One region of the Pontibacter sp. LHS2 genome, then DNA from elsewhere that is predicted to be linked to it. Evidence: riboswitches for the same ligand, from Rfam matches in the RefSeq annotation. Region 1 holds a riboswitch; the other holds the start of a gene.
The links. A riboswitch is a leader RNA that binds a small molecule or an ion and turns the genes downstream of it on or off. The one in region 1 is predicted to bind cobalamin.
Positions count from the first base shown of each region.

Region 2: linked by a shared signal. The riboswitch ahead of AC5FX6_RS20440 (acyl-CoA thioesterase) and the one ahead of AC5FX6_RS16565 (TonB-dependent receptor plug domain-containing protein) in region 1 are both predicted to bind cobalamin.

Region 1 covers NZ_JBZYWG010000003.1:730,420-736,246, reverse strand. Annotated here, with positions in the region: gene AC5FX6_RS16570 (DUF5074 domain-containing protein) at 46-1,173, opposite strand; gene AC5FX6_RS16565 (TonB-dependent receptor plug domain-containing protein) at 1,197-3,110, opposite strand; cobalamin riboswitch at 3,213-3,415, opposite strand; gene AC5FX6_RS16560 (DNA-3-methyladenine glycosylase) at 3,609-4,208, shown strand; gene AC5FX6_RS16555 (TonB-dependent receptor plug domain-containing protein) at 4,210-5,827, opposite strand, start outside.
Region 2 covers NZ_JBZYWG010000005.1:56,231-62,057, reverse strand. Annotated here, with positions in the region: gene AC5FX6_RS20455 (acyl-CoA dehydrogenase FadE) at 1-1,034, shown strand, start outside; gene AC5FX6_RS20450 (glycosyltransferase family 2 protein) at 1,180-1,911, shown strand; gene AC5FX6_RS20445 (hypothetical protein) at 1,912-3,372, opposite strand; gene AC5FX6_RS20440 (acyl-CoA thioesterase) at 3,523-3,918, opposite strand; cobalamin riboswitch at 4,138-4,333, opposite strand; gene recG (ATP-dependent DNA helicase RecG) at 4,342-5,827, opposite strand, start outside.

The sequences.
Region 1 (5,827 bases):
CACTAACTGAGCGCCGGGCATTGTGCTTTCTAATAAATGGATGTATTACCGGAATACGAAGCCATTTGGGGCTATGCCTACCCGGAAGGAGTCTATGGCTGCGCCGTTCTGTGCATTGTAGCGTACCACCCAGCCATTGGAGGTATAGTCTGTCGCTTTACCGGCATAGATAGTGCCACTGGCAGGTTCTACACCTAGTCCGTTGAAGCCATAAGGCACATACTTGCCACGGTCGATAAGGGGTTGAGAAGCCAAAGTCGTAGCGTTGACATCCTGTACCCATACCTTGTTATTGAACACATAATACAGTTTGTCGCCGTTAGGAGTTGGCGTGAGCTTACCTGGTGATGGCGCATTTTTAGTGAAGGTAAGTGTCGTCATCACCGCATTGCTTCCCGTATTGATTTTGGCCAAAGAGCCAGGTGTGCTGTTCTCTTCGCTCACTGACCAATCAGTCGGGTCGTACGCTTTTACGCCACGGCTGCTCACCCATAGCATATTGTTACGATCCAGGGCCAGGCTGTTTGGTCCGGCGTTCACTGTTATGGAAGTTTCTACAGCATCGGTCGCAGTGTTGATCACGGTTACTGTGTTTCCACCGCTGTTGGCTACGTAGAGTTTGCCGCCCTTCAATACCAGTTGTTCTGGCTGCACACCCACCGTGATGGTTTTTGTAACAGTCAGCGTCTTGAGGTCTACCACGGCTACGCGTCCGTTGCCATACACATAGGTTGCCGGATCGTAGCCAAGCCACTCCGTTACGTAACCTTTGTCATCGTTCAGGGCCGCAAAGTAACGTGGCGCCTCCAGGCCAGCGATCTCGCCTTCCGCTTTCAGGGTATTGGCATTGGTGACCACTACCTTGCCGCTGTTGTTCATCACCAGGTATAGCCTGTCGCCCTGTTGAACCATGTGCTGCAGCACATCACCCAGCACAAGCGGAGAATTCACCTTCTTGAAAGATTCGTTTTCCACTGTTTTGCTGTCGTGGCTATAGAAACTAACCGAAGCAGTTGATTTATTAAACGCACCTTCATTGGCGACAAGGACACCATTGCGGGCGTACTCACCGGCGGGGCCATCGTCATTTTTGTCGCAAGAGGTGATAGCGATTGCACCAAAGGCAAAGGCAGCTGACAGGAAGTAGCTGCGGAAGCGGGTAATGTTTTTCATGTTGATGAGGTATGGATATTTAATTAAGGTATAAGAAAGCGTAAGCTGGCTGCCAGACTGCGAGGCGGCATAGGCATATTTTCGAGCACGGTATACTCGAGGTCGGTCACATTATCGCTGCGCACCGAGGCGACAAATTGATACTGGGCGAGGCTGATCTTCTTGTGCACTGCAAGGCTGAGCAAGGTATAGCCGGGTAGGCTACCGGAGTTGCTGTTGTCGGTATAGCGGAGGCCGGTATGCGTCAGGTTGCCAAACAGCGACCAGGAGCGGAAGGTAATATCAGATCCTAACTGTACTTTATGCAACGGCACGTGCGCCAGTTGCCGGTTCAGTTCCTGGTTTCCTTCATAGGCCTTGACCTGCTCTGAAGAGGTATAGGTATAGGCACCCGTAGCGGCCACTTGCCAGTCGCCGAGTGTGGTGCTGGCACGACTGCTAAGCTCTATGCCTTGTGAGCGAACCTTCTGTAAGTTGCGGGGAGACCAATAGCCAGCGGGCATAGGCATCCACTGCACCCAATTGTCCACCAGCATGCGGTAGGCAGATACTTCAGATTCAAGCTGTACTGGGCCGAAAGTGTAGAGGTGGCGTAGCCCGGTTTCATAGCTCCAGCCTTGTTCCGGTTTGATATCCGGATTGCCGCCTGGTTGCCAGAAACGCTCGTTTAGCGTCGGTACCCGGTAGCTGCCCGATACATTGCCTTTGAGGTATAGCCGGTGTTGGTCTTGTTGTAGCATGAGCCAGTTGGCACCCAGGGTAGGGGCCGGTGTTGGGTTATAGCCTTTCACAAAAGCCTGGCGTATGTTGAGGCTCAGGTCAAGTCGCTTGCTCGGGTCGTAGCGAAAGAGCAGGAAAGCGGAGGCGCGGTCCTCTGTTACCTGTCGACCGTAGCCCTGCACATCGGCAGTGAAATGCTGCAGGTTAAGACCGCCGCGTAGGCTCCACCGTTGGGCATAGGTATAGGTCTGCTCAGCCTGCAACTGGTAGGTATTAATGTAGGTAGTGGAGTGGTTGCTGTTGTCCGTGAAGAGGAGGTAGTCATTGAAGACAGCAGCTTTCACGGAAGTCTCTCCCCAGTTGCTGCTATGGGCAAGCTCCGTCATCAGGCGCAGGTTGCGATCGAGCTGCTCAGCGTTGGTATTGGCGGCGCCAAGGGCTGGGGGTACTTCACGGTTGGCATAGGTATACCAGCCATGCAGAGCCAGTCGGGTAGTCGGGGAGAGCCTCCAGGTGAGGTCCTGCGTAAAGCCGTGCTGCGACACCTGGGCCTGGTCCTGCCGACGGGGTGGCGCCCCGATGCGGCCATAATCCCTAAAAGAAAAATTGTTCTCTGCTGCCAAATGATAGCCGCTTACCCCGATTGAAATTTTCTGTCCGCTGTAATGGGCGCTGGCGTTGGAGAAGTACCGGCCAAAACTGCCAACTTCCTGCAATACATCCGCACCGAAGCCCGGCGCTTGCTGGGTTGGAGAATTGAGCAACACAGCCCCTCCGATGGCCCCGCTGCCATATGTGGCGCCTGCCGCCCCATGCTGCACCGCAATGCTTCCGATGCTGCTCAGAGGCAACAGAGACAGATCACTTTGCCCAAGTGCAGGCTGGCTGATGTTGAGTCCGTTCCAGAGTACGGCGGTATGGGTCGCGCTGGTTCCCCGGAAGGAAGGGGTAGCAATACCGCTTGGGCCGTTCGTTTTCAGGAAGAGAGGAGTGCGGGCCTGCAGCGCATCAGCTATGGAGCCGGAGGTATAGGTCTGGATAAAGCTGCTGTCGAGTGTGCTCACGCGGCTGCCGGATGCAAAAACCTCAGCAGGCTTGCCGAATATTTCGACAGTGCGCAAGTGGTACAGCGTCGTGTCCTGCTGCGCCACGGCAGCCGGTGCTATACCTAGCAATAGAGCCAGGCACGATAAAATACGGTAATGAAACTTTGCCACGTATACGCTTGCTTAAATCCCGAAGCATGCAGGCAGGTATAGGCAGGAACAGCGCGCGCAGGTATAGCGAAGGCCGTGCAGCTTTTTACCCGAAAGCATACGACAATATTGGTCGGACTGGCAGGTCTCCTGGCTCTCTTCAGGTCAGCCAGCCTTCCCATGCGTTGTGCGGCACAGTGGCGGTGGTTTTGGCTTACCCTTTTTAAGAAGATTACAGTTGCGGGAACAGCATAGGTTTCACACCTATTTCCCTTTTAAGGCTTTGTATGAGATACAACAAAGCCACCAATCTGAGGGCAAAGGTAATGAATAAAGATGAATGATTGATGGGTAGGGTGATATGAGTACTGATTAATTATAGATGCAGGACGATGAAATGAGCTTCAAAGGCTCAAGAGCACATTCATAAACGGCACAGCCTCCATTTGCTTCACATCTGGTGCATGTTCGTATGAAAACTGACGTACTAATCATTTATTCACCATTCTTGATTCAACAGTGAAACTCAACAAAGACTTTTATACCCGACCAGATGTCGTGCAGGTGGCACAGGACCTACTGGGCAAATACCTCTACACAAAGCAAGATGGCATCCTTACTGGCGGTATGATCGTGGAAACAGAGGCATATTCCGGCACAAACGACAAGGCTTGCCATGCCCACATGAACCGCCGAACGAAGCGCACTGAGATCATGTACCACGAAGGTGGTGTAGCCTATGTATACCTGGTGTATGGCATGTACAACCTGTTCAACATCATTACGAATGTGGAAGGGAGCGCCGATGCCGTACTGGTGCGAGCCATCGAACCGACTGAAGGTATAGCCGAAATGCTGCTGCGTCGCAATATGGCTACACCGAAGCCCAATCTCACAGCAGGACCCGGTGTGATGAGCATTGCGTTAGGTATAGATCGCAGCCACTACGGCGCACCACTCACCGGCGATACCATCTGGATAGAAGACAAAGGCATCGCCGTGCCCGCCGAAGGTATGGCCATCGGCCCCCGCATCGGGATAGACTATGCCGGTGAAGACGCTCTGCTGCCCTGGCGATTTTGGCTGAAAGGCAACAAATGGGTCAGTCGAAAGAAGTAAGCTAGGGTTGTATGCGTGTCTCGCTGCCGAAACGGTAAGTGGTCGTACCCACCATACCTTGCCTGGCCATACCTTCACACACTGCCACAAACTCCGTAATGACATCCGATGTGAAGAACGTAATAGTCGCTTTGCCATTGGTATCGGTGGTGACGTTCGGCTGCCAGTGCAGAGTGCTGCGGTAGTCAGGTAAGTTGTGACGATCCTCTGGTGCATCATAGCGCGGCGAATAAAACTCCGAGGGCCTGTTGTAACCAGCTAGCTTGAAAGTAATCGTCCCGGGTGATTTCTCCTTCGCATAATTGTAGTTGGGGTTTCCTCTTTTAGTAAAAAGGGCAATCACACCGCTGCCTGATGAAGCACCAAAAATGGCTGCATTGGCGCCTTTCAGTATTTCTATTGCCTCAATGTCAGAGGGATCGAGCATGTTAACTGTTTCGAGTTCTACACGCATCCCATCCAGCACAAACAGAGGTGTCCCTCCACCGCGTATACTTACAGATGTTTCGGAGCCGGAGCCTGTTACCTGCACACCTGCTACCCGGCCTGCCAGGTACTGCAGCACATGGGGGTAAACTACGGTGAACTTATCCAACTCAATACGAGCATCAGCGTTTTCCTTAAAATATATGCGGTGATCGTTGCTGAAGTCTTGCTTTTTAGCCGTTATATCTACCTGTTTCAGCTGAATGGCACCTGTTGTGAGGCGGTGCTGGCGGTCTGCTTTTGCCCAGTCGCTCATGCGCCTGCGGTAGTCTGTAATCTGCTCGGGAGAGATAGTTGCTCCTTCCAATGCCTGAAAGTTCGGTGAAGGCTTGGTTAATTGGTCCAGGTGAATGAGTAGATTATTGCTCCCCTTAAGTGTTCTTGCCTGTATAAACACCTTAAGTGTGTCTTCGAAGTTAAGTCCTACAAACCGGAAACTGCCATCAGGATTAGTCTCTGCCATCACCAGACTCGGTAGCGCAGGTGCAGTGTCTTTAGGAGTTGCGTTTGGGGTAAAGATCAGGGTTAGGTTGCTTTTCTGGGGTGTCTTCTTGCCAAGCTCCTTTTCCACTCGTCCCGAAAACGAGAGACTCTGCTCCGGCGAGTATGAGATAGCCGGTAGCTTATCCTGAAGCAGATCGCCCCAGTCGAAGCGTCGCCAGCCTTGGGTAAGCAACAGCAGGTCTAGGTGGCGGCGTGCCTGCGGCTGCTTCTTGTCAAAGTAGTAAGCTGGCTGCTCGATGGTGCCTTTTAACTCACCCTGCAGGTATAGCTGCGTGTAAATGTTGTTTTCGTAAGGCTGCTGGTTCAGGTCAATCAGAGCGTCGCGCACGGCGAGTGAGAAATTGCCTGCCACTGGTTTGCCATTCGTGTCATGGGCTTCCAGTTGCATGGTTACTTTTTGTCTTCTACCATAGGTTGTCTTGTCTGTCGTGATATTGAGCTGGAGTTGCGGTGGTTGGTTCACAAAGACCAGTCGCTCACTGAGTGCTTTGCCTTCAGCGTTGAATAGGGTGAAATGGATAAGCCCTGCCGGAAACCTGGCAGCAGGTATAGCCGACTCCAACACTTTCTTATCGGCATTGGCCCTCACCGCAAACAGCAGGCTGTCGTTTGCGTGTGCAATCAGGTAC
Region 2 (5,827 bases), on a different contig from region 1:
GTAAAGGTCACCTGATCGCTTTCAACATCCTGAACATCGGTCGCATCAAGCTTTGTGCTGCTACCTTAGGCGCCTCTAAGAAAGTAGTGGACCTGTCGGTGAAGTATGCCAACGAGCGTCAGCAGTTCAAACTACCGATTTCGAAGTTTGGTGCCATCCGTCACAAACTGGCAGAGCAAGCCATTCGCATCTATGCCGTAGAGTCGGCACTGTACCGTTGCGGTATGGACATCTACCGCAAAGAGCAGGAGCTGCTGGCCGAAGGCAAAGGCGAGAACGAAGCCATGCTGGGTGCCGCACGCGAGTTTGCCGTAGAGTGTGCCATGCTGAAAGTGGAAGGTTCTGAAGTACTCGACTACGTAGTGGACGAAGGCGTGCAGATCTATGGTGGCTACGGCTTCTCGGCTGACTACCCAATGGACCGCGCCTACCGCGACTCTCGCATCAACCGCATCTTCGAGGGTACCAACGAGATCAACCGCATGCTCACTGTAGACATGATCCTGAAGAAGGCCATGAACGGCGAGTTGGACCTAATGGGACCTGCTCAAAACGTGCAAAACGAACTGATGGCTATACCTGATTTCGGTTCAGAAGAGGAAGGTCTGTTTGCTGCAGAGCACAAGGCTATCCGCAACTTGAAGAAAGCTATTTTGATGGTAGCTGGCACGGCAGTGCAGAAGTACATGAACTCACTGGCTAAAGAGCAGGAAATCCTGATGAACATTGCAGACATGGCCATTAAGACTTATGTGGCAGAATCAACGCTACTGCGTGTAGAGAAGCTAATAGGTATGAAAGGCGAGGATGCCGTGGCTAACCAGATCGACATCGTGCGTGTGACGGTGAACGATGCGGTTGATACTGCCTTCCTGGCTGGCAAAGACGCTATTGCCTCTATGGCAGAAGGCGACGAGCAGCGCCTGTTGTTCATGGGCCTGAAGCGCTTCACAAAGAAAGACCTCTACAATACCAAAGAAGCCCGTCGTCGTATCGCAGCTTCTATGATTGAGGCAAACGAATTCGTGTACTAGATTCTGACAAATCTATAGTTTAAGAAAGGCTGCCTCCATAGGGGGTAGCCTTTTTATTTTAATACACTGGAGTTAAATGACTTAATGGCCAAACATTCGTAAATATAGCAGAAAACTGAAATGTCACTAAAGTATAGAGGACAGTATGGGGGTAACCTGTTTAATACCTTGCTATAATGAGCGTGAGCGGATAGCAGCAGTACTGGAAGTCGTGACCAAAGTAAAGGGTATACGACAGGTCATCTGTGTTGATGATGGCTCGTCCGACAATACCGCGACTATGATAAGCCGGCAATGGCCAAATGTGGAGGTAATTCGCCTTAGTCAGAATCGCGGCAAAGCTGCTGCTGTGCAGTACGGCCTTCAGTTTGTACAGCATGAACTGATCTTGATGATGGATGCTGATCTGCAGGAGCTAAACGGCACTGAGCTTGAGAAAGCAATTACTGCTTTTCAGGACACAGCAAGCGTTGACATGCTGATTCTGCGTCGCATCAGGTCACCTTGGTTTGTGCGTTGGTACCGAAGCGATATCCTGCTGTCAGGAGAGCGGCTCCTGCGGCGGAGTGATCTGGAAAGGGTGTTGGCGCAACCAGTAGCCCGTTACCAGTTAGAAGTCGCCATTAACCGCTATATGATCAAGCGCAACAAGCGGGTACGTTGGATGCCCTGGTCGGCCATGAATACCTACAAAGTAGACAAGCTTGGGGTGCTGGAAGGCTCCCGTAGGGAGTTCAAAATGTACGTAGAGATCGTGGACTATGTCGGTTTCGTACACATGCTGGTGCAGCTGAGTTCTTTTACCCGCAAGCTTAAAAAGCAAAAAAGCGCGACCAGAGAATGGTCACGCATTTTATCGGGTATAAGAATGTCGTAATTATTTAATCTGTAAACGACGCAGTTGCAGACTATTTGCCTTTTTGCTCGGTCGAACCACGGTAACCAGGTCACGCTCTGAGAGCCAGGCTGTAAAGTCTTTCGCATAGGCGATGTTCTTATCGTTCGCCACATTCAGTCCAGCCGCCTTAGGCGCCTCTGCTTTGCCAGTAGTTGTATCAATGCGGCGCAGGTAGAGGTCGTATTTTCCTCCCAGTTCCTCGAGTGTGAGCAGGTGCAGGGTGTTACCTGACAGGTGATGGCGGTAAGAAATACCTGTAAAACCTTCATCTGACGGAGCCTTCTGATTTTTCATCAGTACCGAACTCCAGGCGGTGCCCATGTACTGGTCGTATGCAAACAGGTGAATCTCTTTAGCATAGTAAGGAGAGTTTTCACCTCCCTCCATGTATTTTTTCTCTGCCAGCACAATCAGTTTTTCCTCAGGTGTCAGAATCAGGTCGGTCAGATAAATGTCTTCGAGGCGGCTAGCTTTTGTTGCACCGCTTTTATCCAGGCTGTTTACACTGGCCAGGTATTCGGGTGTGAATCTGAACTCCTCGGCAAATACCATGTCTTCGTTTTCGAAATCAAACTTGACAGCTTTCAGACTAAAGTACTCACCACTTTTTTCATCAGCCGTGAGCACAACGCCATACAAGTTGCCATTGGGTTGCAAAGCATACTTGCTGTCCATGATATATACCTTCTTACCTTCGAACATACCACCAACCAGCACCGACATGCCCTTGGCGTCCGGCGACTTCAAGGTATACTGGCGCACGGTGAGGCGATCCATGTTTTCAGAGATCAGACTGATAAACTGGTCGCCGGCATCATTCAAAATTACCTCTGCTGAGACAATGCCGCGTAAGTCGGCCAGGTTATACTTGGTGTCTTTTATTTTCTGAAGCTTGCCATCGTACAGGCTGCCGCTTATACCTTCAACCACTTGGTTGCTGGTAACGCTATACCTGTAAGCCAGCAGTTTGGAGCCGTCAGGAGAGGTGGCTATACCTGCTTTGCGGGCATTGGCCGGTGCTTCAAGTAACAGCACGGGCTTGTCTTTCTGGCCGCTTCGCAAGTCTACCCGATGCGCATACAGTGCCTGGTTGCCCTGCTCGTTCGTACGGTGGGTGATCAATAACACGGCGTCCTGGTTCTTTGTGAAAGCCTCAACCGTCTCTTCTGCTGCAAGTGGTATCGCCGCTGCCCAACTCTTTTTAAGAGTAGCATTATAGCGCTCTATGGCATATTCGGTTGGTTTGCTGCGGCTGAGTATCACAAAACCGTCGGCCCCCAACGGAAGCGTCTTGCTGCTGATGCTTTGGTTGTATTGGTCTTCGCTGTTGTCAGGAAGATAAGTGAAAGGTATAGCGGCTTTCTTGCCCTGAGCGGCAACTGTAGTGGCAGACAGTAGCACTGCTAGCAATAAAAGCGGCAAAAAATGAAGCGTTTTCAAGGTATAGATTTTTATAATATTTACTGTACAAAGGGTTTTCTACTAGTATATAGCAGCTCGAATATAGGAGAAAATTGTTTCTCGTGGAACCAACGGGCGCAAAACCTTTTAACGCAAATAGTAAGAAATCAGGTATAGCCCGGCCTGCTGCTAGATTTCGTTTTCTAAAACCGGTACCGGTTGCTTTTTATCATCAATGGCTACAAACGTGAAACTGCCATGGATAGCTTTTAGCCGCACGTCAGAGTACATCTCTTCAATATAAATCTCCACTTCTACCTTCAGACTAGTGTTGCCGACACGCTTTACCTGACCGATCAGTTCAATGATGGTGCCTGCAGGTATAGGCTGGGTGAAATCTATTCTGTCAGATGATACCGTAACCACACGTTTACGACAAAAGCGGGTAGCCGTAATAAAATCGACTTCATCCATAAGTTGCATGGCCGTGCCGCCAAAGAGAGTGTCGTAGTGATTAGTGGTGTTCGGGAATACCGCTTTGAATATGCGTGTCTCTGATTGAGCAATGCGTTCTTGTAAGTTCATGAAGGTATAGTTTTAAAGATAGGAAAAACAGCTGTGGTGCCGGGGCTGCAATGGAAGTCGCTATAAAAAAGAATAAACGTGAATTGCAGCATAGGCTTGTTGTTAAACTATGCATACAGGCGCTGTAAAAAGCGGAAAGGGAAGGGCGCGAAACCAGAAGGCTGTAGAGGCTTCTGGACACGTTTATTTCTCAGACCACAGACTTTAGGCGCGAAAGCATGCGTAAGGGTATTTGGGGCAAGTCTCCTGGCTTATAACATCGCAGCCGTCCTTCTCATCCTATGCGGGACAATGGATCTTTTAATAGGCTGCAATTGCGTGTTATTTACAGTTGCGCGTCAGCCCGTGATTCTCACACGGTTCCTTTTTAAACCTCAGCTATACCTGCTGAGGTACCTCCAAACGCTGTAAAGATAGAAATTTTTAACTGATACGACTCCAGTTAATGGTATTTACGCTCAGTGATTTGATGTGGCGCATGATGTTCTGGTTCTGTGGCTGCTCTAACTGTGGGTCATCATTCAGCACACGCTGTGCCGCCGCCCTGGATTCCTGCAAAATAGGGGCATCCTTCGCCAGGTCAGCGATCAATAGGTCCAGCACACCGCTTTGCTGCGTGCCCATCAGGTCGCCTGGTCCGCGTAGTTTCAGGTCGATGTCTGCTATCTCAAAGCCGTTGTTAGTGCGTACCATCGTCTCTAGGCGGGTCTTGCTGTCTTTGCTCAACTTATACCCGGTCATCAGGATACAATAGCTCTGCTCTGCGCCACGCCCCACACGCCCGCGCAACTGGTGCAGTTGCGACAAACCGAAGCGCTCGGCACTTTCTATAATCATCACAGAGGCATTAGGTACGTTCACACCTACTTCTATTACGGTAGTAGCCACCATGATCTGGGTCTCGTTGCGGACGAAGCGCTGCATTTCATAGTCTTTGTCCTGTGCCTTGAGCTTGCCATGCACCATACTCACCTGGTACTCCGGGAAAGCCCGGCGTATGCTCTCATAGCCATCCGTCAGGTCCTTGTAGTCCATCCCTTCCGATTCCTCAATAAGCGGGTATACGATGTATACCTGGCGGCCCAGCTTGATCTGGTCGCGCACAAACTGGAACACCCGCAGACGGTGGCTGTCGAAGCGATGTACCGTTACGATCTCTTTACGGCCTGCTGGCATCTCATCGATTACCGACACATCCAAGTCACCATAGAGCGTCATAGCAAGGGTACGCGGTATAGGTGTAGCTGTCATCACGAGCACATGCGGAATAATACGTGGGTTTTTGCGCCATAGCTTGGAGCGCTGTTCTACTCCGAAACGGTGCTGCTCGTCCACAATGCAGAGACCCAAGTTGTGGAACTGCACTACATCCTCCAGCAAGGCATGCGTACCCACAATCATTTTCATGTCGCCGGAGCGCAGCTGCTCGTGCAGCACCCTGCGGTCTTTGGTTTTAGTGGAGCCGGTGAGTTTGCCGATGTTTATACCTAAGCGGTCTGCAAACTCCTTCAGGCCTGTATAATGCTGGTCAGCCAGGATCTCGGTAGGTGCCATCAGTACAGACTGCGCCCCGTTGTCAGCCGCGATCAGCATGGTGATAAAAGCAACGATGGTTTTGCCTGAACCCACATCGCCCTGTAGCAGACGGTTCATTTGCTTGCCAGCTGTCAGGTCTTTGTGTATCTCCTTGATTACCCGCTTCTGTGCATTGGTCAGGTCGAAGGTCATGTGGTTTTTGTAGAACTCTGTTACAGTAGGCACATGTTTGAATACCTGCCCGGCCAGGTCGGCGCGGCGTACCGTTTTTTGGCGCAAAAGGCGAAGCTGTATGTAAAAAAGCTCTTCAAATTTGAGTCGGAACTTGGCTGCATTATACTTCTCGACTGACTGCGGAAAGTGAATGTTGATC